2 linked regions of the Lacibacter sediminis genome follow. The protein of the gene in region 1 interacts with the protein of each later gene in a pairwise test. Links are inferred from orthologs where the notes say so. Each region holds a gene or a part of one and is shown in the gene's direction. Other genes may lie near its edges.

Region 1 (10,980 bases):
AACGGATCATTTGCTTTTACCAAACCGGAAAAGATAAAGAGGATACCAACGAACCAACGGGAAAGTGTAAGCGATTTATTCATGTTGTGAATTGTTGTGGTGAATGGTCAATGGTGAATTGTGAATAGGCAATAGTCAATTGGCAATAAGCAAAACCAAATCTGCAATCGTCAATCTGAAATCTAAAATCCCAAATCATACATCCTCCATCAGAAATCCGACATCACCCCTTATGCGTTCCTTCTTCAATCAAAATCAAACCAAAGACTGCATAGTTGATAATATCATAATAATTGGCATCAATTCCCTCACTCACCAATGTCTTACCGTCGTTCTGTAATATCTGGCGGATGCGTTGCAGTTTGGCTAGCATCAGATCAACAAAACTTTCCTGGCTCATCTCCCGCCAAGCTTCACCATAATCATGATTCTTATCGAGCATGAGCAATTGTGCCTTTGTGATCTTATCGTTGTACAACTCCATTACTTTTTCAACGGACAACTCATCATTTTCACTTTGCGGCAATTCAAGTTGTATCAAACCCATCACTGCATAGTTCAGGATACCTTTAAATTCAGAAGCAATGGTATCACCGATCTTCTGTTCCTGTTTTTCCTGTATGGTGCGGATACGTTTTGCTTTGATATAGATCTGATCAACAATAGAGATTGTTCGGTAAACCCGCCATGAAGTGCCATAATCACTCGTCTTTTTCTTAAAGATATCCCTGCACTGATTGACTGCCTGCGTATATTGCTCGATCGTATTCATGAACGGTTGAAAATTGTTTCGTTAATTCGTGCTGAACTTATCGTTATCTGACGTTGACGAAATATCAGCTAAGTTCCCAAAAATACAATGTACACACTCAACTGCAAAGGAAGATTATTGGTGCTGGATAAACCGGTGGCAATGGGTATTCTCAACATTACACCCGATTCGTTTTACAGCGGCAGCCGTATCGAGCAAAGTGAAGTACTAACGAAGGCAGAGCAAATGATCAGTGAAGGCGCTACTATACTTGATATTGGCGGACAAAGCACCCGGCCCGGCAGCGATCGCCTAACTGCTGATGAAGAATTGAAACGTGTGTTACCGGCAATTGAAGCTATTAAAAAAGAATTCCCATCTGTCTTTCTTTCTATTGATACCTACCATGCAAAAGTGGCAAAAGAAACTGTTACAACAGGCATTGATATCGTAAACGACATCAGTGCAGGTGAACTGGATGCTTCTATGCTTTCAACTGTTGCATCACTGAAAGTTCCATTCATTGCCATGCATATGCAAGGCACACCCAACACGATGCAGCAAAACCCCTCGTATGAAAACATCACGAGAGAAGTGGTTGATTATTTTATACAGAAAACAACGGCATGCAAAGCAGCAGGCATTGTTGATCTGATTCTCGATCCGGGTTTTGGTTTCGGCAAAACCATTACACACAATTTTCAATTGCTGAAAACCATGGAGGCTTTACAGATCTTTCATGTGCCCATACTTGCAGGTCTCAGCCGCAAATCAACCATCTGGAAAACATTACAGGTTACACCCGAAGAAGCATTGAATGGAACAACGGTATTAAATACGCTTGCGCTTACAAAAGGAGCGAGTATACTTCGTGTACATGATGTAAAAGAAGCAATGGAAACCATCAAACTTTTTGAAGCGTACACGAAAGCATAACCTTGGGCTATTGATCTAATAAATGATCGGTGAAGACACCGACCAAGGCAGCGTTTCAAACTAAATTTCAAACGGATAAATTCAGGACATAAAAAAAGGAAACAGTCAAGCTGTTTCCTTTTTTCTTATCGGTCAATTATTTTCTTATTGCTGTCCGTTTGGATTACCACCCGGAGCTGTTGGCGGAGCCGCTGGCTTAGGAGTTGTCACATCGATCAACTCAATTTCAAATACCAGGCTTTCGTTTGCTTTAATTCTGGGAGGTGAACCTTGAGCGCCATAAGCCAATGCAGAAGGGATATAAGCTTTCAGCTTACCACCTTTCCCAATTTGTTTGATGGCATCTTCAAAACCTGCAATACTGCCGGGAGGCACACTACCCAATACAAATGTATAAGGATCGAGGTGACCAAACGTTGAATCAACATTTGAATCGAACTTAGTGCCCTCTAAACTCATGCCTGTGTATTTAACAGAAACCTGCTGTCCGTCTGCAGCTTTTACAGCAGCACCCGGGTTTGAGATAGTCACATATACACCCTTTGCAGTTTTGGTTGCAGTGATGTTGTTTTTAGCAAGATGATCTGCGATAACCTTGTCATCTTTTTTGATTTGCTCAATTGCACGGATCGAATCTCTTGTTCTTGCTCTTTCCATGATCGCAAGATTTGCTTTGTCCGCATCTTCTTTTGTATCCAATACATCAAGGACTTTAAATGTACTTACAATGAAGGCACCTTTCTTAATAAAAGGAGGTAATCCCTGGCCCTGGCTTTGTTTAATGATACTATCAGTTGACTGACGGATGATCACGCTATCACCTTTTGACATTGCAGCGAAGATGGCATAATAGTCAGGAGGTAATGTGGCAGAATCAAAAGGAACGATCTGGCTGCCAACATTTGCAGGATCAGAAAGCAATGTATCCTTGTCACTACCCTTGTAACGGGTTTCACCAAACTGTAATTCGAAGAATTTACCGGCAGATACTTTTTTCCCTTTGCTTCCGGGAATGATTTTATACAGCAAGCCGCCTTTTGTCTTTTTAAAAGAACCGCCACCGCAACTCGCCAGCACAGTTACTGCCAGCAGGGCTACAAAAATTGATTGAATTGTCTTCATTGTTTGTTTTTAAAACGTTTCTAACTGCGATTTATAATTATGAATCACTTCTTTAAAATGTTTGAGGGTTGTATCAAGGCTATCGTCGGTTTCGCCACCGGCCGCATTGAAATGCCCTCCACCGTTAAAATGGGTGCGGGCAAAAGTATTACAATCAAAGTCACCTTTGCTGCGGAAGCTCCATTTTCTTTTTTCGTCCCTGTCTATCACAATACAGGCCAATTTTATGCCCTGGATGCCAAGCGGGTAATTTACGAGCCCTTCAGTGTCGCCGGTTTTTATCTGGTAACGGAGCAGGTCCTGTTTTGTAACCCAGATGAGGGCCGTGTTTAACTGGTAATCAATCTCTAACCTGTTACTGAGTACATGCCCGATGAAACGGAACCTGTTCTCCAGAAAATTATCATAAATATTTTCATGGATCACAGTATGCTCAAGCCCTCGTCGCTTAAAATCGGCCACAATTTCAAATACCGAAGCGCTGGCCGATGCAAAACGGAAGCTGCCTGTATCGCCAATTAAACCGGCGTAAAGGCACTGCATCATATCCATGTTCAGCTTATCGGCATGACCACTTTTTACGATAAAATCGTACATCATCTCACAGGTTGAACTCTTGGTTACATCACTTACCCCGTAAGCAAATACTTCGGTCTGCGGTTCACGATGATGGTCGATGAGTACCCGTTGGCCTTTCGCCTCGCCCACCACTGTACCCATCCGTTTCAAACGGTTCAAAGCATTGAAATCGAGGCAAAAGATCCAATCTGCCTCATTTATTATTGTATTACTCTTATCAATGGTTATTTCGTAATTAAGCACTTTCTCAGAGCCGGGCATCCAGTCGAGGAACGCAGCCCAGTTAGTTGGGGAGATCACCTGCACCTGGTGACCAAGCTGAACCAGTAAATGATATAAACCCAGCGAAGAGCCCATCGCATCGGGATCAGGTTTCTGATGAGTTGTAATAACCACCTTTGCAGGCGTGAGCAGTAAAGGGTATAATTCGTTGATTGCTTGCATAACGGCGGTTGCAAATGTAGGGGAAATGGCTAAGTTATGGGTTAAGAGTTATGGGTTAAAGGTTACGGGTTTGAAGCAGTTTAAATTTTACCATCTCTACTTTTTGCATTTAACTACCTTGGAAATTGGGTTTTGTTTCTTGGGTTTTGGATTTTGTTTCTTGGATTTTCTTCTTGTGCCTTTCTTCCTCAGTCTTGTGCCTTGCCCCTTCTCCCTTATCTTTGCGGCGCAAAAAACAAGAATACAATGAGCAATCGTACGTTTACAATGATCAAGCCCGATGCAATGAAGAACGGTCATGCCGGTGCTATTTTAGACAAAATTATTAAAGCAGGTTTCCGCATCGTAGCGCTTAAGCAAACAAAACTTACTGCTGAAACAGCAGGTGCTTTTTATGCTGTTCACAAAGAGCGTCCATTCTACGGAGAGTTAGTTGAGTTTATGAGCAGTGGTGTCATCATCGCAGCTATTCTTGAAAAAGACAATGCTGTTTCTGATTTCCGCACACTTATTGGCGCAACAGATCCTGCAAAAGCAGATGAAGGAACCATCAGAAAATTATATGCCGCATCAGTTGGTGAAAATGCAGTGCATGGAAGTGACAGTGATGATAATGCAAAAATTGAAGGAAGCTTTTTCTTCAGTGGACTAGAGCAGTATTGATCGCTCATTTTTCAAGCTAAGTATTCCCTCTTATTCATTAGAAATAAGAGGGAATTTTTTTATGCGGATACAGAGTTTAATAGCAATTGTTTTTTATAATTGTATATCCTAAAACAATCTACATGAAAAGCATCATTGTATTGCTGCTGTTAATAACCCTCCACACGCAAACCTCAGCCCAAAAACTTCCATCATTCGGAAAAATTGACAAAGAAGAATTTAAAACAAAAGAATGCAGTTACGATAAAGAAGCAACTGCTGAGTATTTGCTCGATGTTGCAGAAGTACGCTACTACTTTACATCATCTGATTTTGTAAACGAAACCACCACACGCATCCGCATTAAGATCCTTAATGAAAAAGCAATTGAACTTGCAAATGTGCGTCTTCCTTATTATAGTGTTGGCAATCGTCAACGCATCCGCAACATCGAGGGACAAACGTTTAACTTAAATGCAAGTGGTGAAGTGGAAGTAACCAAGCTTGAAAAGAAATCGGTGATGGAGCAAAAACTCGGAAGCGAATCTGAGATGATGGTATTCACTATGCCGAATGTAAAAGTGGGCAGCATCATTGAATACCGTTACGAAGACAGTAAACGCAACTATATTGAAATTGAAGACTGGGTATTTCAACGTCCTTATCCCGTTCGTTACAGTGAATACAATGTTGAAATCCCTAAAGAGCTTGAGTTTACTTACATGATCAAACGATCATTGCCTGTAAAAGAAACAACAGAAGGTATCAATGCCACCAAGCGATTCATCATGACCAATATTCCCAGTCTTGACAGGGAACCTTTCATGAGTAGTTCGAAAGATTATTTGCAACGCATCGATTTTCAGTTAAGATCAATTAACGGCCAGCCGAGAATGACCACCTGGGCCAAACTAACTGAACAAGTACTCGAGTCGGAAAGTTTTGGAGTACAGATCAAGAAAAACGTTTATAAAAACACAGCACTGCCTGGCGAACTGAAATCAATTACAGATCCGTATCAAAAACTCATCACCATTCTTAATTACGTAAAGAAAGAAGTAACATGGAATGGCAAATCATCCATATGGACCGATGAAGGCATTAAGAATGCTGTTGATAAACACAGCGGCAATAGTGCTGATATGAATCTGCTGCTGGTCAGTTTACTTCGTGATGCAGGATTAAAATCCTATCCTGTTTTAGTCAGCACAAGAAACAATGGAAAAGTAAATGCAACCTATCCGTTCCTTTACCAGTTCAATGATGTGTATGTGTATGCAGAGATCAACCAAACTCCTTATGTAATTGATGCCACCAATTACAGCAACCCTCCGTTTTTAATACCATGGGATGTGCAGTTTACAGAAGGCTTTCTTGTTGACCAGGAACTCGCACAGTTTATACCATTAGGTGATGTGAAACATCGTTTCAGGTTAGTGGCTTCTATTCTTGGAGAAATTACACCCGATGGAAAAGTAAACGGAAGCGCCAATATTGTTGCCTATGAGTATGCAAAAAATGAACGGCTTGCTACCTTACGCAAAGGAGAAAAAAATTACCTGGAAGAATACTTCACCAAACCACATCCTGAATTTAAATTCGATTCACTTACGTATAAGAATGAAAAGAATGACAGCCTGCCCCTGGAAAACCTTGTGCAGTTTCAAGGCACTCTTTCAGGAAGTGGAGATTATCTTTTTTACTCTCCTAATTTTTTAATGGAGCTTGAGAAAAACGAATTCATTTCAGACAAACGCTTTACTGATATTGAATTTGGATACATACAATATTACAATATGTTCACCACCCTACGTTTCCCGCAAGGTTTTGAATTGGAAGAACTGCCAAAGAACATCCGCATGATCTTGCCCGATACCAGTATTTCTCTCCAGCGCTTTGTAAGCAAGAATGAGAATAGTATTTCTATGCGCTATACGCTTGAAATAAAACGTCCTACTTATTATGCAGATGAATACCTCGACTTCAAAACATTCTATGCCAAACTGTTTGAGATGCTGAACGAGCAAATTGTATTCAAAAGAAAAACAACACCTAAGCCCAAACCATGACCAAATTCATTTTGTACATTTTTTTTATTTGGGCTCAGTATTTCAGCTGGTTGCAAGCGCTGCATAATTACACTTCTTTTATGAAGATGACACGTATGATTTCGTTGTTGCTTTTACTTAATTTTCACAACGAAACCTCGGCTCAAGAAATTACACCTTTCGGTAAAATTGACAAAGAAGAGTTTGCTACAAAAGAATGCAGTTACGATAAAGAGGCCATTGCTGAGTACCTAATTGATATGGCAGAAGTGCGTTATTACGCAACAGGTAGTACTTTCCTGAACGAAACAACACCACGCATTCGTATCAAAATACTGAATGAAAAAGCGCTGGAACTCGCCAACGTACGTATTGGATTTTATAGCAAAGACAAGCAGGAGTACATACGTGCAATTGAAGGATACACTTATAACCTTAACTCAAACGGCGAACTGGAAGAAACCAAACTCGAAAAAAAATCAATATTTGTTCAAAATATAGACGAGAATACTGCGATGATGGTATTTTCAATGCCCAACGTAAAAGTAGGAAGCATAATTGAATATCGATACGAGCATACCAGGTGTAATTATTTTGGAATTGAAGATTGGGCATTTCAGCGGCCCTATCCGGTTCGTTACAGCGAGTACAATGTAGAAATACCCACAACCTTTGCTTTTGATTATCATATTCGGCACACTCTCCCTGTGGAAGAAACAACTGAGACTAACATACGGCGCTTTGTAATGAAAGATGTTCCCGGCCTTGAAAGAGAACCGTTCATGAGCAGCTTAAAAGATTATCTACAACGTATCGACTTTCAGCATCGTTTCTTTAAAAGACAATCACAGGAAACCAATTGGGGCAAACTGATATACCTTATATTAGAAAACGAATCCTTTGGCCTACAACTAAATAAGAATATTTACAAAACCACAAATCTTCCCGACGAATTAAAAAATCTCAGCAACCCAATTAATCGCCTGAATACAATTGTAGACTATGTGAAACGGGAAGTAACCTGGAATGGCAAAACATCAATATGGGTACAGGAAGGAATAAAAAATGCATTAGACAAACACTATGGCAATAGTGCCGACATGAATCTTCTACTCCTCAGCCTTTTGAGAGAAGCAGGATTTAAAGCGTACCCGGTTTTGGTCAGTACCAGAAGTAATGGAAAAGTGAACAGCAGTTATCCTTTCCTACACCAGTTTAACAATGTATATGTATGCACCGAAACAAATGGAAATCCGCATATTATTGACGTTACCAATTTCACCAATCCCGTTACACAGGTTCCCTGGGATGTTCAGTTTACAGAAGGCTTGTTGGTTGACAAAGCAATTGGACAGTTTATAAAACTTGGCGACACAACAAATCGGTTTAAACTTTCTACTTCAGTTTGGGTCGACATTACAAATGACGGAAAAATTGCAGGCACCGCAAATGTTTTTGCATTTGAATATGCCAAAGACGAACGTTTAAAATCGTTACGGCAGGGTGAGAAAAAATACCTATCGGATTATTTTACCACACCCCATCCCGATTTCAAATTCGATTCACTGAAATACAAAAACCAAAAAATCGACAGTTTGCCACTTGAAAATGTTATACAATTCAGCGGCACTTTAAACAGCAGTGGCGATTATATGTTTTACTCTCCCAATTTTCTAATGGAGTTGGAGAAGAATGAATTCATTTCCGACAAACGTTTCACCGATATTGAATTTGGATACATCCAGTATTACAATATGTTCACCACCCTCCGTTTCCCGCAAGGCTTTGAACTGGAAGAACTGCCAAATAACACCCGTATGATAATGCCCGATACCAGTATTTCGCTTCAACGTTTTGTAAGTAGGAATGAAAACAGTATTTCTATGCGTTATACGCTTGAAATAAAACGTCCGACTTTTTATGCAGATGAATATCCCGAATTCAAAATATTTTATGCTAAACTGTTTGAAATATTGAATGAACAAATTGTATTCAAAAGAAAAACAATACCTAAGCCATGAGAAAACTAAATGCTCTGCTCGTCTTTGTTTTAGTATGTGTAAATGGATGGTCGCAAACCATCCTGAACTATTCCTCATTGACATTGCCCGACAGCTTAAAGAAAGATGCTGATGCAGTTTATCATTTGGAAGAAAACGTGATCGACATTGAATCGCCGTCTAAGATGATCATCCGTACACACACGATTGCAACAGTATTAACAAAGGCCGGCCTTCACCATTCAGTTGTACGGATTGGTGTAGACAAACTCCGCAAGCTGGAGGAAATAACGGTGAAAGTGTACAACGAACTTGGTATTGAAGTATCACGCTTTAAGAAAAAAGACTTTAAACTGGAAGGTGCATATGATGGCATTACACTGGCATCCGACGACAAATTATATGAACTTGATTTTCCCGTGCCCGGCACGCCTTGCACCATTGAAACCGAATACGAACTAAACTGTTCCGGCTTCATTGATATCCCGTCCTGGTATTTTGGAAGCACAACAGAATCGTTTAAGAAAAGCAGGTTTGTTGTAAGGTCTGCTATCCCTGTCAAATACAAAGCTTATAACTTCAATGGCGAACCTGTTGTTACAACTGATGCTAAGAAAACAGTGTACACATGGGAGTTAAGTAACAAACCCGTTCCCACAAAAGAAACCGGTTCATATGGGCCACGTGTATCATTGCCATGGATCGATGTATCTCCCACACAATTCAGTTATGATGGCTTTCCCGGCTCATTAGAAAGCTGGAAAGAATTTGGCAAATGGACCTACCCTTTTTATGAAGAAACTAATCCATTCAAACCTGAACGTGTTGAGTTTTTCAAATCATTGATCAAAGATGCACAAACGGAACAGGAGAAAATTTCCATCCTTTACAGCTATCTGCAAAAAGAATTCCGCTATGTAAGCATCCAGTTTGGTATTGGTGGCTTTAAACCTTTCCCGGTATCCTTTGCCGAGCAGAAAAAATATGGTGATTGCAAAGGTTTAACGCATTACATGAAAAACATCCTGAATGCTGTAGGTATAAAAGCACATGCTGCATTAATTAATGCCGGCACCAATGAATACCCGGTTGATCCAACTTTCGCCTCTAACAACTTTAACCATGTTATACTTTGTGTTCCATTGAAGAATGATTCTGTTTGGCTTGAATGTACAAGCAAACAAACTCTGCCTGGTATGCTTGGCAACTTTACAGAAAACAGAAATGCCTTGTTGCTTACCGAAAATGGCGGAGTACTGACTAAAACACCAAGCAGTAAAAGCATATTCAACAAATGGATATCTGCTACCGATGCAGATTTATTTGAAGACGGCTCTGCAATACTTACCAGCAAGTTATTTGTATCGGGTGAATTCTGGCAATATGTAGATGCTTATGTAAACGGACAAACAAAAGAAGATACAAAAAGAGCTTTGGTCAATGCATTTGGTTACAAGGCACCCGATGACCTCGAAGTAAAAATTCTTTCTGATTCGGCCGACGGTCATTTGGTTGAAATAAAATTAGCATACAACCAGTTCTATGATTTCAAAGCAGGCAGCAAACACTTCTATCCTCTCCGTCAGTACAAATTGAATGACGAAAACATTAAACCTGCCGAAACAAGAAAACATGAATACCTGTTTGATTATCCTTATATCAAAACAGATCATATAACGTACAAACTGCCTGAAGGCTTCTTAACAGAAACTGTGCCCCCGGTAAAAGAGATCAGGAACGATTTTATTAAATACCAGAACAGCATTCAGCTGAATGAAACTAAAACAAAACTCAGCGTTACTACTGAACTGCAGCTGCACAAACACATTGTACCACCCGATAAGTTTAATGAAGTGGCCAACAGTTTTGAAGCCATTAAAAAAGATGAAGGACAAAAGATCGTTCTGAAAAAAGGATAACAGAAAGCCCCCGTTAACCGGGGGCTTTTACTTGTATGCAGTTGGTAAAGGTTCCTTAGAAAGAATAATATCTTATTTATAAGCTGTGATTACGATACTCAAAATAAGCGCCAACGAAAAGAATACAATGAACAAAGCAAACGGAACATCTTTACGTGTGTAAAACGGGATTGTTTTTTCAAAGCGTTTCATAGAAAATGGTTTTTAATAGTTTAAGAGGTGTTGTAAGATAACGCTTTTTTGCTGAAATGATTGTATTTACAGGGGTTTTGATAGGTTGTACTACAAACCCACGTAGAAATACGCTGCCTTATAAAGTCTTTTTCAGCAGCCAATCTGTTTGCAGGTCTGTCCCCAACAGGAACTGGTGTTCACCGAAACGTTCAAAGCCCCAGCGTTGGTAAAAGGCAATGGCCCGTTCATTTTTTTCCCATACTCCCAGCCAGATCGATTTCATCTGCAGTTCATTTGCTTTGTTGATGCATTCCTGCATTAACGCCTTCCCTACTCCTTTGCCAATGGCTTTATCCAATGCATAA
Region 2 (11,199 bases), 960 kb from region 1 along the record:
TGAGATTGATCTCAAAATCACTTTGTGTGCCACCGAATGCAAATTGATAATCGTTCCATACCAGCGATGTGTTGGCAAAGAGTTTACTGTTGAACACATGATTCCAACGTACCGTACCGGTTGAATTACCCCATGGAATACGTGCACCGAAGCTGCGTTCTTTGTTGTTGAATGTAAACACATCCCGTCCGAAATAACCACTTGCATACAAACGGTCTTTCTCCGAAAATTTATAGTTGAATTTTGTATTGAGATCGTAGAAATAATAACCACTGCCGTAGAAAGCACTTTCTTTTTTTATGAAAGGCTTTGCAAGAATATCTACATACGTTCTTCTTGCCGATACAATGAACGATGCTTTTTCTTTTACAACAGGACCTTGAATTGATACACGTGAAGAGATCGTACCTATTCCGCCTTCTACCTGGAACTTTTTGTTATTGCCTTCTTTCATGGCAATATCCACCACACTGCTGATACGGCCACCATAGTTAGCCGGCATACCACCTTTGATCAAACTCACATTCTTCAACGCATCACTGTTGAATACCGAGAAGAAACCAAACAGGTGACCGGGATTGTACACCACTGCATCATCTAACAAAATCAAATTCTGGTCGGGCCCACCACCACGCACATACAAACCACTATTGCCCTCACCTGCATTACGTACACCCGGCAACAATTGCAATACTTTAATCGGGTCAACTTCACCTGCAAGGGCCGGAATCGATTTGATCTGGTTCATGCTCAGTTCAAACTTGCCCATTTGTGCGCTCTTAACATTCAGATCACGTTTTTTGGAATAGATGATCACTTCCTGTGCAATGGAAATGCGTGGAGCAAGATCAAAATTGAGTTGGGTATTACTCTTCAGATCAAGCTCAATTTCTTTGGCAACAAACCCAACATGAGATACTGAAAGTGTATAACTGCCTTTATCGAGTGTGATAGAATAAAATCCGTATTGGTTAGAGCTGATGCCTTTGCTGCGGCCTTTAACGCTGATGGTGGCACCAATGATAGTTTCATTACTGGTGCTGTCTTTTACATAACCGCTGATGGTGAATTTCTCTTGTGCAGTTGCAGCAAAAACTGTTACAATACAGATCAGCAGTGAAATGACAGGTTTAAAATAGTACATGCGGAAAATTTCCCGTTTTATAAGTGTCCTCCTATTACAAGTGATCGGCAGCAATTGTTGTCGAAAATCGTGAATCGTTAGTCGTGAATAAAACAGTTCCGGATTTTCCACTCACGACTAACGACTCACCACTCACGTTTCTTAGAATTTCAACGTCTCCTTTACTTCACCGCAAGTCAACATTTTCTTACCGAAGTAAGGATTCATAATACTATCAGCATTGCTGAGCCAATAAGCACCTTTATCGTTAAATGCCATCGGGCAATATTGATAGTAGATAGTAGCACCTGTGGGTTTAATTACACGCACCATATCGTAAAATGCATTCGATACCATTTCGAAAGATTCACGTTTTTTCTCCAGTTCTTTTTCGCCCAACATACCACTCAGTTCTGCAGCAACATCACCTGCACGACCGTTGATACTCGAGAAACCAAGTGTATCAAATTTCTGTACCTCATCGAGCTTTAAACTGTCGAGTAAGGATTTTAATGCTGCACCTGCCGCATTCACTTTCACTGTATCGCTCGCAACAAACGCATCTTTCAGGCTATAATACGCATTCAACACATTGTTCATCGATTGGTTGAATGTTTCGCTGTATGCATACCCGGCTGCAGCTTTCGGTTCAGTCGTTGTTGTTTCTTCTGTTTTGTCTTCTTTGTTTTTACAGGCTACCGCTAGAAAAATGACGGAGAGGATAAGCAAAGTCTTCTTCATAAAAAAAATTTTGGCAAAGATAAGACCTACGGGGTTTGCTGCGAGCTGTCAGGAATACCAAACATTCAACCGCCGTCAGGGTTACCAACCGCTGACGAGGTTCCCGCTTCGTACTTCGTACCTCTTACCTCGTACTTCGTACTCAATCCCTCTTACCTCCTACTTCTTACCTCTCACCCCGCACTTAAACCTTATCTTTGCGGCTCATTTTTAAGTAAGAATTATGTTAGCTGGTTTTCAGAATGTAACGTTTGAGTTTGGTGCAAGAGCTATTATAGAAGATTCTACCTGGCATATTCACCCCAATGAACGCATTGGTTTGATCGGGTATAATGGTACGGGCAAGTCTACCCTCCTGAAACTGCTGGTGGGCGAATACCAACCTTCCAAAGGTGAGGTGATCCGCAGCCGCAATACCAGCATTGGCTATCTGCACCAGGACCTTCTGAGTTTTGATACCAGCGAATCGATTTTACAGGTGGCGTTGGGTGCGTTTGAAAAAGTACTGCTGCTCGAAAAAGAAATTGAAGAGCTGGGTATTCAGTTAGAGAAGAATCATGAAGATGAGGCTCTCCTCCATCTTTATTCTGATAAGCTCCACGAAATGGATACGCTGGATGGTTACAATATCCATCATAAAACAGAAGAAATTCTGCAGGGGCTTGGTTTTGCCAATGCCGATCTGCAACGTCCGTATAAAGAATTCAGTGGTGGCTGGCGCATGCGTGTGCTGCTGGCGAAAATGATCTTACAACAGCCCGATCTGTTGTTGCTGGATGAACCGACAAACCACCTTGATCTACCGAGTATTGAATGGTTAGAGAAATATCTGTTGCATTATCAAGGTTCAGTAGTGATCGTGTCGCATGACCGTTGGTTCCTTGATCGCATGGTGACCAAGATCGTAGAAGTATTTCAGCAAGGCTTGCATATCTATGGTGGTAACTATTCTTTCTATCAACAAGAAAAGGAAATACGGATGGAATTGCAGATGAAGGCGTTTGAAAATCAGCAGGACTTTATCCGTCAGCAAGAACGTTTTATTGAACGTTTCCGTGCAAAAGCCAGTAAAGCCGCTGCTGCACAAACTGCTATTAAGAAATTAGAAAAGCTGGATGTGATTGAAGCACCAACAAATGACCGTCCGAATATCCGTATCAACTTTGCGATTGATAAAATGCCGGGTAAAGTATTGTGCGAATTAAAACATGTAAGCAAACATTACGGCGCCACCAGAATTGTAACGAACGCTAGTGCAGAAATTGAACGGGGTGATAAAATTGCGTTGATCGGTGCGAATGGTAAAGGTAAATCTACCCTGCTCCGCATTATCGCAGGTGTTGAACAATACGAAGGTGAACGCAAATGGGGACACAATGTTGATGAAAGTTTTTATGCCCAGCATCAGTTGGAATCATTAGGTCTTAATCATACACTGCTTGATGAATTAAAAACCTGCGGCACACAGAAAACCGACCAGGAGTTACGCACCCTTCTTGGTTGCTTTCTATTTGGTGGCGATGATATCGATAAAAAGATCAAAGTATTGAGCGGTGGTGAAAAAGCAAGAATTGCATTGGCAAAAACGATCATCAGCAAGGCTAACTTCCTGATGCTCGATGAACCGACGAACCACCTGGATATGCATTCGGTTGAACTGTTGATCGAAGCATTGAACAAATACCAGGGCAGTATTATTTTGGTGAGTCACGATCGTTTCTTTGTTTCGCAAACAGCCAATAAGATCTGGGAAATTGTGGATGAAGAAATCAAGGAATTTAAAGGCACTTACACTGAATATTTAGAATGGAAAGAGCGGATGGCGAAACGAGAAGCCGATAGTAAATCATCTGCAGCTGCCAGTGAAAAAAAAACGGAAATAAAAAAAGTAGTTGAGGAAAAACCGGCAGTTCAACAACAGGCACCTGTTGCAGATACCAAACAGGTGATCAATAAAGAAGCGAAGAAAGAATTGCAGAAGCAGCAACGTATTTTACAGCAGTTGGAAGAAAAGATCAACGCTACCACCATTGAAAAAAATAAAATGGAAGCGCAACTCTCCGACCCTTCTACCTATTCTGATAAAGACAAATTCAAGCAAACCGAAACTTCTTATCAAAAGCTCAGCAAGGATCTGAAAGAATTGAATGCAGAGTATGAAGCGGCGTTTGAGAAGGTGATGGAGTTGGAGAGTAAGATGGGATGATTTATGAATGAATGGGCAATAGTCAAAAGGCAATAAACAAAAGTGGTTGCTTGCATTATCTAACCAAATTACTAGCAGCTAACCCGAGAGTGAAATAAAATGAGGACAATAAAATTCATTGGCTATTTATTCCATCGTTATTATTCAAAAGGATCTAGAGCTAGTATCCCCTATTTCAGTGCCATTTGTTCAATGACATTATTAGTTTTCATACATCTAATGCAAATTCTCATTCTTCTCAACAGCATTCCCGACATCACGGCCGATAAGTTAACTAAGAGGTTAATAGTTTTTTTAACAATGCTGCCCATATATTTCGTGATGACGATTCTTTTCAAAAAAAGTGATTTAGCTCCACTTAAAGAGAAATATGATCGGGATTGGGACAAGGTTTTTAAAGGTAATGTCTGGTTGGTGTTTTACATCATCACTTCATTTGCCTTATTAATTATACTTATGTTGTGGAAAAAGCACAATGGCGCAAGCCTCTCGCTTGTGCCGAATTACAAAAACGCTATGGTTCTATAATCAAACCAATAAACTACAAGGCATCCTATGTTCAAATTAAAATCCATCTACATCAAAATCAAACGCAATCATGTTGAAGTAACAGATTTGAATACTGGTGAAACAGTTACCCAACAAGCGATACGACCTTTCTCAAGCGTAAGAAATGTTGTCAGTAGTTTTAACCCTGCTAACGAAACTATTCAATCAGCCTTAGAAAAACTTGGTTTAAAAGGAAGATCCTTTCTATCAAAGATGAATATCCTGATTCAACAACTCGAAGGGCTTGAAGGCGGGTTAAGTGACATTGAAAAAAGAGCACTTCGGGATCTTGCAGAAATGGCCGGAGCAAACAAAGTTTTTATACTTGAACAAACTGAGCCCCTTTCTGCTGAAGTCGCATTGGCTTATCTCAAAGAAATGTAATCAAGCTTATACATCTATTTCAAAACAAGTTTTCGTTTACCTGTCAGATGATGGCGTCGGACGGGCCTACTTCCGATTTTTCACTTTCCCCTTTCGATTTAAAATAAAAAGCCATCCTTAAGAATAAGGACGGCGTATTTACCTATAAGAGAACCAACAGTTCGTTGAATATATTTAGAATGATTGCTCGCTTACAATTCTGTAAGTGCCATCATTGTTCATTTGTTTAATGCGGTAATATGTTTTTGAAGATGCCGTTTTCTTCATTTTGTATTGATAGCTGTAATGTGCCTCATTTGCAAAACCACCCAATACAATTGCAGATGCTTTATATGCAATACCATCAACACTTGTTTCAACTTCGTAGTAAATGTCTTTGGGTTCGTTATCTGCTTTCCACTCAAGCACAACAAAAGCGCCTTTCTGTTCAAACTGAACATCATAAACTTTCGGCCAGACTTGTTTGGAAAAAATAGTTCCGGAGGTGCCTGTGTTTACAAACAACAGGATCATGAAGGCAGCAATTACAGGTACAAATTTCGTTTTCATTATATACAAATTGATAAAGTACAATCTCGGGTATAGGATTGGAATCAATTTGGTTCAAATAAGGAATTTTGGAAGGGGCTTCCGGATATGAGATATTAAAAGGGGAATTAAATCGGTGGAGAATATTTGTTAGGGCCGGATTCAATTCTGACCGTAAAATTACTGTCTTCTTTTACATATGCAAGTTTTTAGCAGAATATTTTCAGCTTTTTTTCTGTGATAACTGCGCTCGTTTGCTGAAACTCAATGCAGACAAGGCTTTGCTCTATTTATAATTAAACTTCATACCCACACACGCAAAGAAATAATTGGGAATATAGTTTGCTGAATAGTAAAAATTTCCTTTTTTAAACCGCTTTGTGTTGTATTCAATCCCTCCGATCCAGGAATTTGTATTGAGTGCTTTGTGGCTGCTTGATACCTGTTTGCGTACATAACCGCCATACATTCGAACCGACTTTGATAATTTATATCCCACCTGAACATTCATTAACAAGGGCTGTGCATTATCGATCAGCGCAAAATAACCGATACCGATGGTTGTTTTTTTCTTTAGGGAATAACCTACCTGCAGATCAGCACCGGCATTACCGTTTGTTGTAACACCTCCCCCGGCTTGTAAATAAACCTGTGAACGGACTGCAGTAAAACTTAGCATGAACACGCAAAGACCTAAAACCTTTTTCATTCGTTTTCTCTTTTATATAAGCAATTGGGATTACGGCCTTTTAAAGGTTTGCTTAAGGATCTTCAGGAGAATTGGATATACGTGTAATAACTATTACAACTAAATGAAAAGGTTGTTCGGTGAGAAACGGGGTAGCGGATGTTTAACGAAGGAAATTGGTACGGAGGGGTTTTAAGAAGTTAGCCAGCAATCGTTCGGGTATAAATATAGAGGTTAATTTGAGAAACCGGTTGTAGAATTTATGCGACAAGAAAAAAGCCTCATTTAATGAGGCTTTTTTGTGATCCGGATTGGATTCGAACCAATGACCCTCAGCTTAGAAGGCTGATGCTCTATCCAGCTGAGCTACCGGACCAGCTGTTTTATTAATATGTAGTAGCGTCTTCGAACCTTTGACCCTCCCGATTTAGAAATCGGGATGCTCTCTATCCAGCTGAGCTACCGGACCAGCTTTTGATTAAGAGGCAGCAAAGGTAATTTTTTGTACCATTGCATCCAAACGTATTGTGCATGGATGTTCAGATAGAAGATAGTTGGAAAGAAGAGTTGAAACAGGAGTTCAGCAAAGCCTATTTCCAACAGATCGTAGCCTTTCTTAAAACCGAAAAAATACAGGGCAAAACTATTTACCCGCCCGGCTCTCTCATATTCAATGCTTTTACCCAAACACCCTTCAATAATGTAAAGGTGGTGATCATTGGCCAGGACCCCTATCACGGGCCAGGTCAGGCGCACGGACTTTGCTTTTCGGTACAGGATGGAATTAACCCTCCGCCATCCCTTATTAATATCTACAAAGAAATAGAAAAGGACATGGGCGTTGGCATGTCGGCCAAGCATGGTAATCTTATTAAATGGGCACAACAGGGTGTGTTATTGCTCAATGCTTTTCTAACGGTAAGGGCAAATGAGCCTGCCAGTCATTCAAAAATTGGCTGGGATAATTTCACGAATGCTGTCATCAAAACAATTTCAGATCATAAAAAAGGAGTTGTGTTTTTGCTCTGGGGAAAATTTGCACAGGAAAAACAAAGCCTCATTGATGAAACCAAACATCATGTGTTGAAAGCAGCACACCCCTCGCCTTTCAGTGCCGATAAAGGCTTCTTTGGCTGCAAACATTTTTCGCAAACGAATGAATTGTTATTGAAAGAAGGACTTGAACCCATCGATTGGAAATTACCATGAACGTTTTAAAAAACATACTTGGACGCATATTCGCTTTGTGGGCAATGCTTACGTTTATTGCCACCATGCTTATTATATTAATACCTACATGGGCAATGGGTCTGTTGCCTGAACCAAAACGTACACGCTGGTTTATTGCCATGTCCAGAATCTGGATGGGTGTGTGGTTACCTCTTGCTGGTATTCGATTAGTAATAAAAGGAAAAGAGAAATTTAAAAAGGGCGAAAACTATGTAGTAGTGTGCAATCATAATTCTTTTATGGATGTACCTGTTACATCGCCCGGTATACCCGGCGCCAATAAAACGATTGCAAAAATTGAAATGGCGAAGATTCCGTTGTTTGGCATTATCTATCGCAGAGGAAGTGTATTGGTCGATCGGAAGAGTGAAGAAAGCAGATTGAAAAGTTATGCTTACATGAGACGAGTGTTGGATATGGGTTTGCATATGTGCATTTATCCGGAAGGAACAAGAAACAAAACCAACCAGCCGCTGAAAGAATTTAAAGACGGTGCTTTCCGTTTAGCCATTGAAACAAAGAAAGCAATTGTTCCTGCTGTATTATTCAACACAAAAAAAGTATTACCGCAACATAAAGGTTTTTACTTCTGGCCATCAAAAATTGAAATGCATTTTCTCGATCCTATTGCAACAAGCGAACTTGGAAAAGAAGATATAAAACAACTTCGTGAACATGTGTACGAATTGATGTGGAATTATATTGAATCAAGGAAATAATACTACTGCGGTAAGTTATAGAAGAACTTGGAGCGGTTGATACGCAGATCTCGCAGCAAACCTGATTTTGGATTGATGCTGATACTGAACGAACGATAAATACCAACCGGTGTAACGTTAATGGCCAATTGCCAGCAATGCAGATCTCTCGAAATAGAAGTAGTTAAATACTGTAATGTTTTTGTTTGAATATCAAACGTACCATTCGCCTGCACTTTCCATTTCTCTGTTAAATTAAAATCGCCGTTGAAGTTCACCGATTGTGTGATCAATGTTTCGAACCCGGAGTAATCCAGTTTTAATTGGCGGTTCAGATTCAAAGAATAGCTGAAGCTTAAACTCCAGGGAATATTAAAATCAGCAAACTCACCTGGGTTACGTTGTATTGCATTCAGCTCACGGCTTTGTTCATCATAATCTCCATTATTCCGCCTGTTGCGTTCTGATTCTTGTTTTTCTTTTTCTTTCTTTTCGTCTTTTGGTTTGCTTTTGAATTGCGTACTCACTGATACAAACCCACTGGTAAAACGGCCTAACGAAAACTTATCGGCCTGCCATGCATATTCCCGTTTACGGAATCCTGTTTTAGGATCTACCTGGTAAGGCGAAACATTTGCACCGGCAGTTAAGCTGATCTTTTCAAACAAATTACTACGCAGGTAAAAATTAAAATCACTCAGCGCAAATGAATCGGCAAGCATATTATAACTGGTGCTCACACCAAAACCATCTATCAGGCGTACCTTTTTATCTGCTGCCTCTGAAGTATCTTTTTTATCCCGCACTTTCATCTCCAGGTTATTATCGATCGATAAATTGATAGAACCCGAACGGCCATCAGGAATATTAGCTGCCTGTGAGCCATTAAACTTATCGAACCATAATTCTCGTCCTGTTGAATCAACCTGTGCACGGTACCATTTGCTCCTGTTCATATCCGGTCTGTATCCCAATCCAAACGTGGGACGAATAACATGACGCAACGCTTTGACGTTTCCTTTCTTAAAATCAAGTTTACCAAACACAGCCGTACTGAAGTTCAAACCAAAGCTCATTTGCCGTTCCTGGTAAAAACCTTTTTCACTAACTGTTTCAACCGATTTGGTTGCAGGGTTCCAGCGGCGTACAAAAGTGCGTGAGTGCCATGTTTCATCGTAACTGATGGCAGGACCAACCTGCAAGGGTCCTAATGCAGGTAAAGAAAGCTGAATAGGAATACTGTGTCGTGCACTCCATGTTGCCGTATCGAGTAAATGTTTGAGTGTAAAGGTTGAATCAGTAAATGAAACCTGGTTACGGAAAGTTCCATTATACGACACACCTAGTTTTTCGTACCATTTAGGCGTACCAACAAATTCTTTTTTCTGAAAAGGATACAGTGTGTTCACAGTAAAACCAATATCGGGCAAGCTGATATTGTATTGTTTCTGATTCGTGTTTTGATTATGATTTGCAGTTACCGATAAATTAAAAGGTTTGCCCGCCCATGTACGTTGGTAAGCAATGGAAGATTGCAAGGTATTATTGAAGTTCTGCGACGCATTGTTGGGGAAGTAACGGTTAAACAAACTCGTGGCAACGTTTACACTTGCACTGAATGATTGCCCGGGTCTTGCCTTGCCATCTAAACTATGATTCCACTGAACAGAAAAGTTACGGTTTGGCGGAACATAATCAGGATCGCCCTTGAAACCAATTTTTGTATTGAGGTAACTGATGTTGAACCCGCCATTGTAGCGGTAACGCTTACGATATGTTGGTGAAAGAAATAAGCTATACGAACCGTATGAATAAATATTGGCCCTGATGGTAGCATCCCAATATTCACCAACTGTTTTATAATATCCCAATCCTTCCAAACCAAAACCCAACTGATCATTCGCTACAGGTTGCGGTGGTAACAGTCCTGTTCTTCTACCCTGTTTCATGGGGAATAAACCAAACGGCAAACCAAGAGGGATCGGCACGTTTTCAAACTCAGGTCGCACCAAACCTGTAACAGCCACTTTATTGCTGATGAATTTTACTTTACGTGCTTTAAACGCAAAGTGTGGTGTATCATAATTACAGGAAGTGAACCTTGCTTTCTCAGCAAAGAAAACAGTTGGGCTGATACGTTTTACTTTCTCCCCATAGATAAACATCTCCCCTTCCTGCGTATAAGTACCGATGGTTAAGCCACGTTGTGTTTTAAAATTATAACGGATGGTATCTGATGTAAATGCACTTTCACCTTGTTTGAAGGCCGGCACGCCAATTGGTTTGCCCGTACTGTCCTTGATAGAAAAAGCGGTGAGTATCTGTGTGGGTTGATCGAGCCGTATAACAGAAGCATCGAGTGCCACATCTTTAAACTTAACCGATGCTTTGTTATAAAGGAAGATCTGTTTACCCGGGATATCGATCACCATTGAATCTTCGGCTTCAAAATCAACCGGCGCATCAATAGAATCTTTTGACAGTTTAAAATCAAACGTATCGATCTTCTGCACCAGCGAATCTTTGCGTTGTAAAGAATCGACAAGATTGACTGAATCTTTTTTAACCGGCACTGTATCAATTAACATTCTGTTCTGCTGCGCTGCTGCGCCTTCTCTCGTCTGTAATGCAGGTTTAGTGATCGGCTGTTTTTTTGGTTTAACAGGTGTTGTATCAGCAACTGCAAATGTTAAAGCTTGCAGAAAATGAGATGATGAATGAAATGCAGAGCGACCACTTACCGTTAGGCCATAGAGCAGCAATGCTGCAACAGCGGTGATGAAAACAGATTTATGATTAACTTTACGGCGTTGGAACATATACGGTGGCGACAAAAATAGCCACAATTGCATTAACGAACTGTGAATGTTGCTTTTGAATTACTAACTCAAAACGAAATTCGAACTATGAACAAGAACTGGTTTCCCGGAATTGCCTGTTTGCTGATGGTGGGTGTGGTGGCTATCTCCTTCACCAGTAAAAAAAATAATACATCTGCTGCAGCAGGAAAGATCAGGACCATTGTTATTGATGCCGGCCATGGTTTTAAAGG

Evidence for each region.
Region 2: the proteins of H4075_RS09375 (region 1) and ung interact in binary tests that used the Escherichia coli proteins (3 or more experiments, as listed by UniProt). The link is inferred for Lacibacter sediminis from one-to-one orthologs.

Annotation. Positions count from the first base shown.
Region 1 is NZ_CP060007.1:2,190,971-2,201,950, reverse strand. Bases 3,098-5,786 are described here. They hold H4075_RS09375 (nucleoside-diphosphate kinase), read left to right. Parts: upstream 3,098-4,078; coding sequence 4,079-4,495; downstream 4,496-5,786. Other genes in these bases: H4075_RS09370 (DUF3857 domain-containing protein), read left to right, coding at 4,618-5,786; H4075_RS09380 (DHH family phosphoesterase), read right to left, coding at 3,098-3,832. In the rest of the region: H4075_RS09400 (BT_3928 family protein), read right to left, coding at 1-83; H4075_RS09395 (DUF1599 domain-containing protein), read right to left, coding at 224-772; folP (dihydropteroate synthase), read left to right, coding at 860-1,687; H4075_RS09385 (FKBP-type peptidyl-prolyl cis-trans isomerase), read right to left, coding at 1,832-2,809; more of H4075_RS09380, read right to left, coding at 2,819-3,097; more of H4075_RS09370, read left to right, coding at 5,787-6,543; H4075_RS09365 (DUF3857 domain-containing protein), read left to right, coding at 6,624-8,543; H4075_RS09360 (DUF3857 domain-containing protein), read left to right, coding at 8,540-10,441; H4075_RS09355 (GNAT family N-acetyltransferase), read right to left, coding at 10,752-10,980. UniProt on the Escherichia coli protein: Major role in the synthesis of nucleoside triphosphates other than ATP. The ATP gamma phosphate is transferred to the NDP beta phosphate via a ping-pong mechanism, using a phosphorylated active-site intermediate.
Region 2 is NZ_CP060007.1:3,149,102-3,160,300, forward strand. What follows is about bases 5,682-8,589. They hold ung (uracil-DNA glycosylase), read left to right. Parts: upstream 5,682-6,750; coding sequence 6,751-7,428; downstream 7,429-8,589. Other genes in these bases: H4075_RS13390 (hypothetical protein), read right to left, coding at 5,818-6,240; H4075_RS13405 (lysophospholipid acyltransferase family protein), read left to right, coding at 7,425-8,168; H4075_RS13410 (putative LPS assembly protein LptD), read right to left, coding at 8,171-8,589. Also shown: H4075_RS13365 (TonB-dependent receptor), read right to left, coding at 1-1,144; H4075_RS13370 (DUF3347 domain-containing protein), read right to left, coding at 1,286-1,864; H4075_RS13375 (ABC-F family ATP-binding cassette domain-containing protein), read left to right, coding at 2,088-4,070; H4075_RS13380 (rod shape-determining protein), read left to right, coding at 4,626-5,003; H4075_RS13385 (hypothetical protein), read right to left, coding at 5,178-5,552; more of H4075_RS13410, read right to left, coding at 8,590-10,999; H4075_RS13415 (N-acetylmuramoyl-L-alanine amidase family protein), read left to right, coding at 11,054-11,199. UniProt on the Escherichia coli protein: Excises uracil residues from the DNA which can arise as a result of misincorporation of dUMP residues by DNA polymerase or due to deamination of cytosine.